2 regions of the Actinoplanes sp. NPDC051513 genome follow, and region 2 is predicted to be linked to the other one. Evidence: riboswitches for the same ligand, from Rfam matches in the RefSeq annotation. Region 2 holds a riboswitch; the other holds the start of a gene.
The links. A riboswitch is a leader RNA that binds a small molecule or an ion and turns the genes downstream of it on or off. The one in region 2 is predicted to bind cyclic di-AMP.
Positions count from the first base shown of each region.

Region 1: linked by a shared signal. The riboswitch ahead of ACIA5D_RS13925 (NlpC/P60 family protein) and the one ahead of ACIA5D_RS44520 (C40 family peptidase) in region 2 are both predicted to bind cyclic di-AMP.

Region 1 is NZ_JBITDW010000003.1:815,264-822,444, forward strand. Features, by position in the region: gene ACIA5D_RS13895 (metallophosphoesterase) at 1-598, opposite strand, end outside; gene ACIA5D_RS13900 (hypothetical protein) at 595-846, opposite strand; gene ACIA5D_RS13905 (nucleotidyltransferase) at 848-1,432, opposite strand; gene ACIA5D_RS13910 (dTMP kinase) at 1,594-2,304, shown strand; gene ACIA5D_RS13915 (SDR family NAD(P)-dependent oxidoreductase) at 2,367-3,053, opposite strand; gene ACIA5D_RS13920 (RNA polymerase sigma factor RpoD/SigA) at 3,627-4,631, shown strand; gene ACIA5D_RS13925 (NlpC/P60 family protein) at 4,710-5,636, opposite strand; cyclic di-AMP (ydaO/yuaA leader) riboswitch at 5,692-5,830, opposite strand; gene ACIA5D_RS13930 (DUF3817 domain-containing protein) at 6,045-6,362, opposite strand; gene ACIA5D_RS13935 (hypothetical protein) at 6,373-6,789, opposite strand; gene ACIA5D_RS13940 (DUF6158 family protein) at 6,875-7,102, shown strand; gene ACIA5D_RS13945 (DUF1360 domain-containing protein) at 7,139-7,181, shown strand, end outside.
Region 2 is NZ_JBITDW010000029.1:7,534-14,714, forward strand. Features, by position in the region: gene ACIA5D_RS44510 (M36 family metallopeptidase) at 1-1,139, shown strand, start outside; gene leuS (leucine--tRNA ligase) at 1,320-4,118, shown strand; gene ACIA5D_RS44520 (C40 family peptidase) at 4,177-5,001, opposite strand; cyclic di-AMP (ydaO/yuaA leader) riboswitch at 5,008-5,139, opposite strand; gene ACIA5D_RS44525 (MurT ligase domain-containing protein) at 5,586-6,809, shown strand; gene ACIA5D_RS44530 (type 1 glutamine amidotransferase) at 6,799-7,181, shown strand, end outside.

The sequences.
Region 1 (7,181 bases), on a different contig from region 2:
GCAGCGCCAGCGCGGTCGGCGCCGAGTCGATCGCCCGCCCGAGCTGGTAGCAGCCGAGGAACGGATAGATCTCCAGCGGCTCGCCGAGCAGCGTGTCCGGCACGGGGGAGTAGTGGGTGAGCGCCACTAGGGCGTCCACCTGCACCGAGTGGAGCGCCTCCTGAAGGCGCTGCGAGACGACCTCGGTGGTCCCCACGAAGTCCTTCATCTCCCGCTCGCCGAAGTTGCTCGCGCAGGCGCCCGCGAAGCCGCCGCCGAACCCCTTCACCCCGGCCACGCCGAGCCGGTGCCCGTGCAGTTCGAGCACGGTCGCCTCGCCCTCGAGCACGGTGATGTCCGCCTCGGTGAGCACCTCGGCGACCCGGGACTGCTGGTCGCTCTGGTGGTCGTGGTTGCCGAGCACCACGATGACCGGCACTCCCAGGCCGCCGAACTCCTCGGCGAAGCAGCGTGCCTCGTCGACCGTGCCGTGCCGGGTCAGGTCGCCGGCCACGAGCAGCACGTCGGCCTGCTTCGGCAGTTCCTCGAGGGCGGGCCGGAACCGGCCGAGAACGTCCTTGTCCACGTGCACGTCACCCACGGCGGCGATCCGGATCATGAAATTTCCTCCACCTCGCTGGGCGCCTGGGCCCGGATGATGCCGATGTCGCAGGCGATCTCCACGTCGGGGAACCGCTCGTTGATCTGGCGGCAGATCTCGTCCCGCCGCAGCGTGCTCTCCACCTCGCCGCCGAGCACGAGCAGCTGCTCACGGCGCTGCACGGTGATGCCGAGCTCGGCGATCCGCCCGTCGGTGAGCAGGCTCTGGATCTCGGCTTCCAGGTATTCATCGAGTTGAGTGCTCATCTCATCCCCCTTCCCCAAACGGCGCGTCCCTACCGGCGGGGACGACGTCCAACCGGTCGAGCAGGATCAGGAAGGCCTCCGCGTACGGCGAATCGGCGGTCTCCCGCCGTACGCGTGGCCAGTCGATCTGCTCGCGCAGCGAGCGCGCCACCGGGAAGCCGGTGGCGAAGTCGCAGTAGTGCTGGCTGTAGCTGAGCAGCTTGTGGATCATCAGTTGGGTCGCCGAGATCACCGGCATGCTGATCGCCTCGACCGAGATCACCTCGGTGTCGCGCAGCGTCTCGTCGGTCACCGGCGTCTCGACCGGTCGATGGATCAGGTCCACCATCCGGTCCTCGTCGTAGACCTTGACCAGCCAGTCCTCGGGTGGTTGCTCCGTGCGGAAGCCGACCGCGGCGAGCGCCTTGAGCGCCTGTTCCTTGTCCTGCTCGCGCAGCAGGAAGTCGACGTCGTGGTCGCTGGAGTGGCCACCGTGCGCGTACACGGCGAAGCTGCCGCCGAGCGCGAACGGGATGTCGGCCGTCTTGAGTGTGGAGGCCACCCGCTTGAGCGTGGTGGCCAGGCCGGCGTCCACGTGGTGCGGCATGGGGCATTCTCCCTGTTCGACTCCGGTCCGTGCCGGTAACCCGTACCCGACCCGCCCCGCCTTGAATCACCGCAAAATCAACTGCTTGGCCCCATTTTGGTACGGACTGAGCATCGTTTCCTGTGAAACGCTCTGGGCAGCCCCCGTTACCGTTGGTGGGCATGACCCTCAAGCCACGCACGATTGCCCTCGTCGGGATCGACGGAAGTGGCAAGACGACGCAGGCGCACCGGCTCGCCGATGACCTGGCCGCCGAGGGATTGAAGGCCGCCTACCGCCGCAACGCGGGTGGCCGTCGCTGGTTCGGACGGCTCGCCGCCAGGCTCGGGCGCGGCGACGACGCCGAAGACCTGCTGGGCCGGCGCGGGATGCTTTTCGTCGAGTCGGTCCTGCGGTGGCTCGCCATCCTGCGCACCCTGCTGCGCCGCGCGCTGACCGGCGAGATCACGGTCATGGACCGCTACGCCGTCTGCCAGTACGCGAGCCTGCGCGCCCGCGCGGCCGGCCCCCGCGCCGAGCGTCGCGCCCGCTGGGCCTACCGCCTGTTCCCGAAGCCCGGCGTGACCTTCCTGCTGGTGGTCGACCCGCAGATCGCCCACGACCGCATCGAGGCCCGCGGCTACGACCACGAGAGCACCGAATACCTCGCGGGCGCCGCGGCCGCCTACCGCTCGCTCCCCGAGTACGACAGCTTCGTCGTCATCGACGCGAACGGCACCCCCGGCCAGGTCGCCGCCGCGATCCGCGCCCGCCTGCCGCTGCCCGCCCCGGTCACCCCGGCCGGTTCCCGGGCGCGCGCGATGATCCTGGCCGGCGCCCCGCTGCTGGCCGGCGCGACCGCCCTCGGCTACCAACTCGTCGAGGCTCTGTGAGCCACCCGGGAAACGCAGGCCGGAGCCACCCGGAGAAGGCAGGACCGAGTCGCCCGGAGAACTCAGGCCTGGCCGTAGACCGGAATCTGCGCGCCCGTCGTCGGCGCCGAGGCGTCCGAGGCCAGGAAGAGGATGGTCGGCGCGATCTCCTCGGGCCTGACCCACTTCGAGAAGTCGGCGCCGGCCATGTCACGCCGGTTGGCCGGGGTGTCGATGACGCTGGGCAGGATCGTGTTGCAGCGCACGTTCTGCTTCTTGTACTCGACGGCGACCGCCCCCGCGAACGCCAGCACCGCCGCCTTCGCGGTGATGTAGCCGGCCGCGCCCGGCCACGGCGCCACCGCGGCCCGCGACGACACGCACACGATCCCGCCACCACCGGCCGCTACCAGGTAGGGCAGCGCGGCCCGGGTGACCAGATAGGTCGGCCGGAGGTTGCGCGCCAGCAGCCCCTCGAACTCGGCGACGGGGGCGTCCGCGACGAGCCCGCTCCCGCCGTACGCGCCGGCCAGATTGACCACCGCCCGCAGCGGCGCCCCCGGATCGCCCGCCGCGACGGACATCGCGGCAGTGATGTCCGTCTCATCGGTCAGGTCGGCCTCGACCGTGATCGCGCCCTCCGGAAGCCCCTTCCGGCCCGGCCGCACGGGCGCGACAACCCGCCACCCGTCCGCCAGGAAGGCACTCACCGTGGCCGTTCCCAGCCCGCCCGCGCCGCCCGTAACGAAGACCGTGCGCCCGTTCGTCATGGGGATCATGCTGCCCGTTCATCCGCCCGGGACGGTGTGGTTTTCGTCACGCTCACCGGAGGATGGCCAGGTGGTCGCCAATAGTTACCAAATACGCCGTCACCTGCACGGGCGTCACCCGTGCGGGCGAGTGAACTACGGCGGGTCGTGCCGCATTGTGGCAGGTGGTCCCGTTCGGCACCGCGCCTCGGGATCTTTTTGATGAGGCTTTTGGTTCAAGCCGGTCGCGAAGCTGTCGATGCTGCACGTGAACCCAGGAAGCCGGACGGCCGTACTGGGTAGTGATGGACGTCCCAAGGTCGGTGGTGATGCCCGTCGCTGCGACAGGTGGGGGGCCGATGGTGTCATTGAGACCAACGCGGGTAAGCGTTCTGCTGCGCGACCGACAGCGGCGGCGGCGCGCGAATGCTGTGCCACGAGCCCCCTTCAGGAACATCGCATGCGGCTCTCAGCAATCACCCAGGCGTTCGTGACACTTTCGATCCACCAGCCGGAATCAGTGCGAGCAGTCATTTGTTGTGTAGATGCCAGTAACCGCAAGGTACGAACTGCGGACGTTACGGGGAGGAACTGATGAACACAGGGTTTGCCCGTAACGGGGTAAGTAGTGAACGCAATGAGGGGACCGTGGGCAACGTGGAGAAGAACACCGTGATGCGGACCGACCAGGTCGCCGAGGAGCGTGACCTTGTCGGCGTCTACCTGCACGAAATCTCCCGGACGCCACTGCTGAGCGCAGCCGAGGAAGTCGATCTTTCCAAGCAGATCGAAGCGGGCCTCTACGCGGAGTTCCTGCTCGACGAGGGCGAGACGCCGCGTGGCGTGAGCCGCGAGGAGCTCGAGCGGATCGTCCACGAAGGTCAGCGGGCGAAGGACCTGTTCATCCGGGCCAACCTGCGACTGGTCGTGTCGATCGCCCGGCGCTACGTGCGCTCCGGCATGCCGATGCTCGACCTGATCCAGGAGGGCAACACCGGCCTGGTCCGCGCGGTCGAGAAGTTCGATTACGAGCGCGGCTACAAGTTCTCGACGTACGCGACGTGGTGGGTGCGCCAGGCGATCAGCCGGGCCATCGCCCAGCAGGAGCGCACCGTGCGCCTCCCCGTGCACCTGGTCGAAGACGTCAACCGGATGCGCAACGTCACCCGCCAGCTCGTCCGCGAGCTCGGCGCCGACCCCGAGCCCGACCAGATCGCGAAGGCGCTCGGCGTGACGGTCGAGCGGGTCAACGAGCTCACCCGCTGGGCTCAGGACACCGTCTCCCTCGACACGCCCGTCGGCGACGACGGCGACACCAACCTCGGCGACCTGGTGGCCGACAGCGACGCACCCTCGCCGGAAGAGATCGTGCTGACTGCCCTGGAGCGCCAGCGCATCGAGGGTCTGCTCAACCACCTCGACGACCGGTCGGCCGGCATCATGCGGGCGCGGTACGGCCTCGAGGACGGCCGGGAGCACTCGCTGACCGAGGTGGCCTCGCGCTTCTCGCTCAGCCGCGAGCGCATCCGCCAGCTCGAGATCCAGGCGCTCGGCCGGCTGCGCGAGCTGGCCCGGGCCGAGGGCCTGCAGGCCGCCTGATCTTCGCACTTCCCCCGGATTTCCCTACGCGAAAGGCCGGTACCCCATTGGGTACCGGCCTTCTTGGTTCCGCGGTTGTTACTTGACCCGTCCGTAGCCGTACGGGGTCATGATGTTGATCGTCCTCTTCTTGACCGGCTCGCCCTCGCGTGACGCGTCGATGATCATGCCGCCGCCGACGTACAGGCCGACGTGCCCGAGGCTGCGGTAGAACACCAGGTCGCCCGGCTGCAGTTGCGACTTGCTGATCCGGGCGGTGGCGCTGTACTGCGCGGCCGCGTTGTGCGGCAGCGACTTGCCGGCCTTGGACCAGGCGGCCATGGTCAGGCCCGAGCAGTCGAACGTGTTGGGGCCCGCGTCGCCGTACCCGTAGTAGGCCGGCTTGTTCGCCTGCGTGTACGCGAAGTCGACGGCGATGCCCGCCTTGCCGGAGATGGCGGGCGCCGGGCCGGCCGCTCCCGCGACGCCGGTCTCGGTCGCGCTGCCGTACGCCTGCACACGCATGGCGCGCAGCTTCTTGATGTTCGCCTCGATCGTCTTCTTCCGGGCGTCCATCGCCTTGAGCTGCGCCGCCTGCTTGGCCTGAGTGGTCTTCAGGGCCGCCTGCCGGTCGGCGAAGTTCTGCGTGGTCTCGGTGAAGTCGTTGATGTCCCGCTGATTGGCGCGGTTGATCATCTCGAGGAGGCTCATCTTCTCGACCAGGCCGCCCTGCTCGTTGCCCAGCAGCGCGCTCATCGGCCCCACCCGGCCCTGCATGTAGGCCTGGGAGGCGATGGTCTCGACCTGTGCCTCGGCCACCACGAGCTTCGCCTTGGCGGGCGCGAGCGAGGCCTGGAGGGTCTTCTGGTCGTTCGCCGTCTTGGTCAGGTCGATCTTGAGCTTGTTGTACGACTCGGTGATGTCCTCGAGCTGGTTCGAGGCGGTCTCGATCTGCTTCTTGAGCTCGGTCTCGGACGGCGCCGCGTGTGCCGCGGTCGCCACGGATCCGGTGATCGCGATCGCCATCGCCGCGACCATGAGTGCCCGAAGCCTGGTGCGGGGGGTTGGCACCGGTTGCTGACCTTTCTTCCGCTGCGGCCGCCTACCGGGTTAGCTGACGCCAAATCCGGGCGGTTCAGTGGGCGGGAAGAAGGCCCTGCTGCTCCGCAGATTCAGCCCAGAAACGCGGTTCCCCGGCTCAACTCGGGCCCGCGCTCGCTCCGGGGGAGGGCGTGCGAGGACACCGCGCCGATTGGGCGGCGTTGGCCGGCGCCACCGAGGGATGTGGCTGCGGACCGAACCAACCGCATTAACTTATCGATGCGCGAAACAAAATCAAGGTCTCTACGCGGGATTTAAGGAAAAGGCCAGATATGCGTGATTGATCCCGATAACGCATTGTCATTCGACGAAGACGGCGCGTCATTCTCGCGATCAAATGGGACTTTTCACCGGTTCCACGGGAACCCACGCGTGGCTGACCTTACGCTCGGCCCAGAACGAGAGGAAGGGGATGGTTCCGGCCGCCATCACCAGGATCATGCGGAGGAAGGGCCACCCCGCCCGGCGCGCCAGGTCGAAGGTCAGCACCAGATAGACCATGAAGAGGAAGCCGTGCGCGGGGCCGACGATCGCCACCACGGTGTCGTTGTCGGCGAGGTACTTCAGCGGCATGCCGACCAGGACGAGCGTGAGCAGGCAGACGCCGACGATCCACGCGATGATCCGATAGCGGGTGAGCGCTCCCTGCACGTTCCACGTCCTATTTCGTCGAGGTGTAACCGGGGTAGTCGGCCGGTCCGGCGCCGGGATGGGCTGCGAGCCAGGCGAGGTAGTCGTTGTAGGCGGCCAGCTCGGGGTCGTCTTCGGCGGGCGCCCTGCTGACCGCGACCCGCACGGGCCGGCCGACCGTAACAGGCGAGCCTGGGAGCTTCTCGGGCTCTTCGTCCCTTTCCTCCGGCGCCTCGGCGGGAGGCTCGCGGGCCAGCTGGACCTCGCGGTACCAGAGGAAGGCGAAGAAGGCCGCGAACACCGGCCATTCGAAGGTGTAGCCCCAACTGAGCGTGTTGCCGCCACTGGCCCGGCTGAACTGCCACCACCCCAGCCCGAGGCAGCCCGCGATCGCGACCAGCGCCAGGACATGCCGCACGATCCACGCCGGCGTCCACAGCCCCTTCATGCACACGAGGGTACCGGCGGCACGTTTGCCCGCCGTCGGCGCGGGCAACCGTTCTGCCAGGTGATGACCACGACGGAGGTGCACGATGGCGGACGCCGAGACCGGGACCGGCGTGGACCCGGCCACGCTTGACGACGAGGACCTGTTCCGGGAGTTGTCCAGCCTCTATCGCGCGCGGATGTCCACGCTCCGGCACGGCCCCGGCGCGGCCCTCGACAACCACTTCCGGCGCACTGCCGAGCTGGAGACCGAGTACCTGACCCGCTTCCCGGGCCGCGAGGTGGACCCCGCCCGACTGACGCAGGACTTCTGACCGCCCGCTCGCCCGCCCGCTTGCAGGAGGACCCCCATGACCGACACCCTGCGCGACCGGATGGCGCACGTCGCTGACG
Region 2 (7,181 bases):
CGGCCTGTCCCGGCACAGCGCGGGCCGGCTCCGGCGGCTACACCTACGGCGACTACGGCAAGATCTCGTCCCGCGGCATCGAGGTGCACGCGGACGGTGAGATCTGGGCGCAGACCCTGTGGGACCTGCGTCGCGAGGTCGGCAGCAAGAAGGCTGAGTCGCTGGTAACCCGGGCCATGGAGCTGTCCCCGGGCAACCCGTCCTTCCTGGACATGCGCAACTCGATCCTCGCCGCGGACCTGGTGGTCGGCAAGGGCAAGGACCAGAAGACGATCTGGAAGGTCTTCGCCAAGCGGGGCATGGGCTACTTCGCCGCCGCGATCGACGGCGACGACTCGCAGCCGGTCGAGGACTTCTCGATGCCGCCGTCGGCGAACACCCCGCGGGGCACGCTGACCGGCAAGGTCACCGACCAGGACACCGGCGGCAATGTGAGCGGGCTGACCGTCGCGTTCGGCGGCCACGCCTCCGGCTTCGCCGGCGACTACCGGGCCACCACCGCCGCGGACGGCACGTACAAGATCGCTGGGATCATCCCGGGGACGTACGCGAAGGTGTACGCCCGGGGCGCCGGCTACGACATCGTCGTGAAGACGCTCTCGATCAACTCCGGCACCAAGGTCGAGAACTGGTCGGTCCGTAAGGACTGGGCCGCCTCCTCCGGCGGCGCCACGGTGGTCAGCTTCACCGGCCCCGACTACACGCCGTTCGGCTGCGGCCCGGCCTCGCTGATCGACCAGTCGCAGACCGCGGGCTGGGGCTCCGACGTCGCCGCGGGCGGGCAGAACATCGTGATCCGGCTCTCCGGCGCGGTGGACGTGTCCGAGCTGGTGATCAACCCGTCCGCGACCTGTGGTGACGACATCACCGCGGGCACCGGCGGCTACCGGGTGGAGACCTCGGCCGACGGCACCACGTGGGTGGTCGCCGCGACCGGCAACTTCCCGGCCTTCACCACGACCCCGACGACGGTCGCGCTGGCCGCGGGCACGGGCGACGGCATCGGGTACGTGCGGTTCACGATGGTGACCTCGCAGGGCCAGGACGCGGGCCTCTGCCCGGCCGGCCAGCCGCCGACGGTCAGCGGCTGCGTGTTCCTCGACAGCACCGAGCTGGCGGTCTACGGCCCCGCCGCGTAAGGAACGAGCGGATACCGGTCGCCGCCACAGAGCGGCGACCGGTATCATGCACGCATGGCCCGGCCATTCCTGCTTCTTAGCCGGCCGTGCTGCAGCCGCTGACTACGGGCACAGCACGGCGATCCCCTCCTGCGTGAGGGGCTTTTTTGTGCCCAACTACTGATTGAAGAGTTGCCGACCATGAGCGAGTCAGAGACCCCGCGGTTCCGGTACACGGCCGCACTGGCCAACGAGATCGAGCCGCGCTGGCAGGCCTGGTGGGCCGAGCACGGGACTTTCCACGCGCCCAACCCGGCCGGTGACCTGGCCGACCCGGCGCACCCCCGGGCCGGCGCGCCCAAGCTGCACGTCCAGGACATGTTCCCGTACCCCTCGGGCGCGGGCCTGCACGTGGGTCACCCGCTCGGGTACATCGGCACCGACAGCTACACCCGCTACAAGCGGATGGCCGGCTTCAACGTGCTGCACCCGATGGGCTTCGACGCGTTCGGCCTGCCCGCCGAGCAGTACGCGGTGCAGACCGGCACCCACCCGGCGATCACCACGGCGGCGAACGTCGAGCGGTACAAGCACCAGCTGACGCGCCTGGGCCTGGGGTACGACGAGCGCCGTTCCTTCGCGACCACCGACCCGGACTACTACCGGTGGACGCAGTGGATCTTCCTGCAGGTCTTCAACTCCTGGTACGACGAGAAGATCCGCAAGGCGCGGCCGATCTCCGCCCTGATCGCCGAGTTCGAGGCCGGCACGCGCCCGACGCCGGGCGAGCCGTGGTCGTCGCTGCCCCCCGTCGAGCGCCGCAAGCTGGTCGACGACCACCGCCTGGCCTACATCAGCGAGGCCCCGGTCAACTGGTGCCCGGGTCTGGGCACCGTGCTGGCCAACGAGGAGGTCACGCCGGACGGGCGCAGCGAGCGCGGCAACTTCCCGGTCTTCCAGCGCAGCCTGCGGCAGTGGATGATGCGGATCACCGCGTACGGCGACCGCCTGATCGAGGATCTGGACACACTGGACTGGCCGGAGCCGGTCAAGCTGATGCAGCGCAACTGGATCGGCCGGTCGCGGGGTGCGCACGTCGATTTTCCGGTCGAACACGACAAGATCACGGTATTTACGACCCGGCCCGACACGCTGTTCGGCGCGACCTACATGGTGCTGGCGCCCGAGCATGAGCTGGTCAACAAGATCACGCCCGCGGAGTGGCCGGACGGGACAAATCGGACGTGGACCGGCGGGTATGAAACGCCCGGCGAGGCGATCGCTGCATATCGGGCACAGGCTGCCGTCAAGACCGATGAGGAGCGCACGGAGTCGAAGGAGAAGACCGGCGTCTTCACCGGCGCGTATGCGACAAATCCGGTTAACCAGGCGAGAATCCCGATCTTCATCGCCGACTACGTGCTGGCCGGCTACGGCACCGGCGCGATCATGGCGGTGCCCGGCCAGGACGAGCGCGACTGGGAGTTCGCCGAGAACTTCGAACTGCCCATCATCCGTACGGTGAAAGCTCCTGATGATTTTGAAGGCGCCTTCACCGGCGAGGGTCCCGCCATCAACAGCGACTGGCTGGACGGCAAGGGCGTCGCCGAGGCCAAGGCCGCCACGATCGCCTGGCTGGAGCAGCACGGTCACGGCCGGGGCGCCACCACCTACCGCCTGCGCGACTGGCTGTTCAGCCGCCAGCGCTACTGGGGCGAGCCGTTCCCGATCGTGTACGACGAGACCGGCCTGCCGATCGCGCTGCCCGACTCGATGCTGCCCGTGGTGCTGCCCGACGTCGACGACTTCTCGCCGCGCACCTTCGACCCGGACGACGCGAACAGCGAGCCCGAGACGCCGCTGTCCCGTAAGAAGGAATGGGTCGAGGTCGAGCTGGACCTGGGCGACGGGCCGAAGCGGTACACCCGCGAGACCAACACGATGCCGCAATGGGCCGGCTCCTGCTGGTACGAGCTGCGCTACCTGGACCCGCGCAACGAGAAGGCGCTGGTCGATCCCGACAACGAGGCGTACTGGATGGGCCCGGCCCGCGACGGCGACTCCGGCGGCGTCGACCTGTACGTCGGCGGCGTCGAGCACGCGGTGCTGCACCTGCTGTACGCCCGCTTCTGGCACAAGGTTCTGTACGACCTGGGCCACGTCTCGTCCTTCGAGCCGTTCCGGAAGCTGTTCAACCAGGGCTACATCCAGGCGTACGCGTTCCGGGACGCCCGCGGCGTCATCGTGCCGGCCGAGGAGGTCGTCGAGCGCGACGGCCAGTACTTCTACGACGGCGCCGCGGTCTTCCGCGAATACGGCAAGATGGGCAAGTCGCTGAAGAACGTCGTGACCCCCGACGAGATGTGCGAGCAGTACGGCGCCGACACGTTCCGGGTGTACGAGATGGCGATGGGTCCGCTGGACGTCTCCCGCCCCTGGGAGACCCGTGCCGTGATCGGCTCGCAGCGGTTCCTGCAGCGGGTGTGGCGCCTGGTGATCGACGAGGAGTCCGGCGCCGTACGCGTCACCGACGAGCCGCTGGAGCCGTCGGTGCGCAAGCACCTGCACCGCACGATCGCCGGCGTCCGCGACGACCTGGACGAACTGCGGTTCAACACCGCGATCGCCAAGCTGATCGAGCTGACCAACACGCTGACCCCGCTGCCGGTCGTCTCGCGCGAGGCGGTCGAGCCGCTGGTGCTGATGGTGTCGCCGTTCGCACCGCACCTGGCCGAGGAGCTGTGGCGCAAGCTGGGCCACGCCGACACCTTGGCTTACGCGTCGTTCCCGGTGGCGGACCCGGCGCAGCTGAAGGCCGAGTCGATCACCTATCCGGTGCAGGTGAACGGCAAGGTGCGCGGCCGGATCTCGGTGGCGCCGGAGACCGGCGAGGCCTCCGTTCGCGAGGCGGCACTGATCGAGGTGGCCGACGTGCTGGCGGGGCGCACACCTAAGAAGGTCATCGTCGTGCCGGGCCGCCTGGTCTCGGTCGTCGTCTGATTCGCCTACGAAAAGGGGCGCCCCGCGAACCGCGGGGCGTCCCTTTTCGTGGGTTGTGTCAGGCGATTCGGCGTACGACGTAGTTGCTGCCGTACATCTTGTGCTTGCCGACCCGCGCGCCGGTGTGCGGGGAGTCGTACATGTACCCGTTCCCGGCGTAGATTCCCGCGTGGTAGCCGTACGAGCCCGAGCGGAAGACGATCAGGTCGCCGACCTTCTTGTTGCTCTTGGCGACGGCCTTGCCGTACTTCTGCTGCGAGTTCGCCTTGTGCGGCAGCGACTTGCCCACTGACTTCTTGTAGACGTACTTGGTGAACCCGGAGCAGTCGAAACGCTTCGGGCCCGCCGCGGCGAACTTGTACAGCGCACCGGTGTGACGCTTGGCTTCGGCCAGGATCTTCGCGCCGTTGCTGGACTTGACGGTCACTGCGAACTTGGCGCCGTACACCGCCGAGTTGGCGCCCGTGCCGCCGTACACGACCCGGAACCACCCGGACGCCGAGGGAGCGGCGTACAAGGTGGCGGAGCCGTTGCTGTTCAGATTCGCCTTCGAGTAGCCGATCCACTTGCCACGCCACACCATGAGGTGCGCCGTGCCGGTCGTGAGCGGCTTGCCGTTCTTGGGGTTGATGTACCGGACGGTCACCCGCAGCTTGGCGCCCTTGGAGATGGTCCTGCTGCTGATGCTGGTGGTGACCCTCGGCTTGACCTTGGCCACCGCGGCCGCCTGCACGACGGGTGTTGCGGCGACGGGGGTTACGGCGGCGCTGGCCGGTGAGGTTGCGATGAGCTGTCCCGCACAGAGACAGAGACCCAGGGACAGCGCGGCGGTTCCGGTGCCGACGGACAGGCGCCGACGCCGGCTCGAACGATGTTCGTGCACGGTAAGGGAATCCCTCCGGCACGCCTGCGAGGTTAGCTGTCGGGTTCGGGCGGGAAGGTTGCCCGGTCGCCGTGGTGGCCGACTTCACCCCGAGGTTGCCCCGTTGCCCGCCACCGGAGCGGGTGGCGGCGAGGCGGACCGGCTGTCTCTCTCGAGAAGCTGTGGGTCCCCCGTCCCTGCCCCCGTATGCCTTTGTGGTCGTGCGCGCTTCGTGGTCGCGGCGCCCGGCCCGGGGCAGGGCTCGGCGTGAGCCTGGTCGTCGCGAGCCGGTCCATGGCGGACCGGCCCAACCTTGCTACCTGATATTTCGCTTGATCGTCGGTCTTGGATCCGTCACTCAGCGTGTTTGGCACATTGGTTACTGTCCAGTTTGTTACCTCCAGGAGATAAATGCCATCGCGTACGGTCATGGCGTGATCACCTGCCGTGGAAGGTTACGGGTGAAACACAACACACAAAAAGTGGCCGTAACGGGCCCGTAACCCCTCCGTCGCTGGCCAGAGGGCATTCAGTAGACTCCGGGCCGCCGGCAACCGGATGTAACCGTTGGGTCGGGTACCCTCGCTCCCGTGACGGACGGCAAGATGCCCCTGCGGGCCAAAGTGGCGACGAGTGTCTCGAAGACCGCGGCGGCGCTCTCCAGGGCCGCGGGACGCGGCGACGGCTCGGTCATCGGCGGATGGATCGGCCTCAAGATCGACCCTGATCTGCTGGCCCACCTGGCCTCGGGCCGGGCGGTCGCGCTCATCTCGGGGACCAACGGCAAGACCACCACGACCCGCCTGGCCGCGGCCGCGATCTCGCACATCGGCCGGGTCGCCACCAACTCGTTCGGCGCCAACATGCCGACCGGGCACACGTCGGCGCTGGCCAAGGCCGGCACCACCCCGTTCGCCGTCCTCGAGGTCGACGAGCACTACCTGGCCCGGGTCATCGACGCGACGACCCCGCGAGTGGTCGCCCTGCTCAACCTCTCGCGCGACCAGCTCGACCGGGCCAAGGAGGTGGCGATGATGGCGCAGCTCTGGCGCGATGCCCTCGCCGGCCACCCGGAGGTGCGCGTGGTCGCCAACGCCGACGACCCGATGGTCGTCTGGGCGGCCGAGGGCAGCGGCCAGCAGGTCACCTGGTTCAGTGCCGGCCAGCGCTGGCACGACGACTCGTTCGTCTGCCCGCAGAGCGGCCACCCGATCGAGCGCAACGGCGGCGACTGGTGGTGCGTCGGCTGTCCGCTGCGCCGCCCGCAGCCCCACTGGCGCGTCGAGGACGACGGCGTCGTCGACCCGCGCGGCGACTGGCACCTCGTCAAGCTCCAGCTCCCCGGCCAGGTCAACCTGGGTAACGCCGCCACCGCCCTCGCGGTCGCGGCCGAGTTCGGGGTCCGCCCGATAGAGGCTCTGCCCCACCTCGCCACCGTCGCCTCGGTCGCCGGCCGCTACGCCCAGGTCGACCGGGACGGACGAAACGTCCGTTTGCTCCTCGCGAAGAACCCGGCAAGCTGGCTCGAGGCGTTCGACATGGCCGAGCAGGCACCCACCCTGCTCTCGGTCAACGCCCGGGACCCCGACGGTCTCGACACCTCGTGGCTCTACGACGTGAACTTCGCGCCGTTGCGTGACCGGCCGGTGCTGATCACCGGCGACCGGGCCTATGACCTGGCGGTTCGCCTCGAGGTGAACGGTGTGCCATTCCGGCACGTTATGAGTTTTGACGAGGCGATCCAGGCAGTACCGCCCGGCCGCCTCGAGGTGATCGCCAATTACACGGCGTTCCAGGACATTCGAGCGGAGTTGGACCGTGTCAACTGAGAGCATCTTGCGGATCGTCTGGATCTATCCGGATCTGCTCTCGACGTACGGCGACCGGGGCAACCTGCTCATCCTCGCCCGGCGTGCCGCGATGCGGGGCATCCCGGTCGAGACGTACGAGATCCGCTCGGACCAGGCCATGCCGTCCAGCGCCGACATCTACCTGATCGGCGGTGGCGAGGACGGGCCGCAGGCCCTGGCCGCGCAGCGCCTGATCAACGACGGCGGCCTGCACCGGGCGGTCAACCAGGGCGCGGCGGTCCTCGCGGTCTGCGCCGGATACCAGCTGTTCGGCCACTCGTTCTTCGCGAAGGGCGCGAAATGCCCCGGCCTGGGGCTGCTCGACCTGCACTCCGACCGCGGCGAGACCCG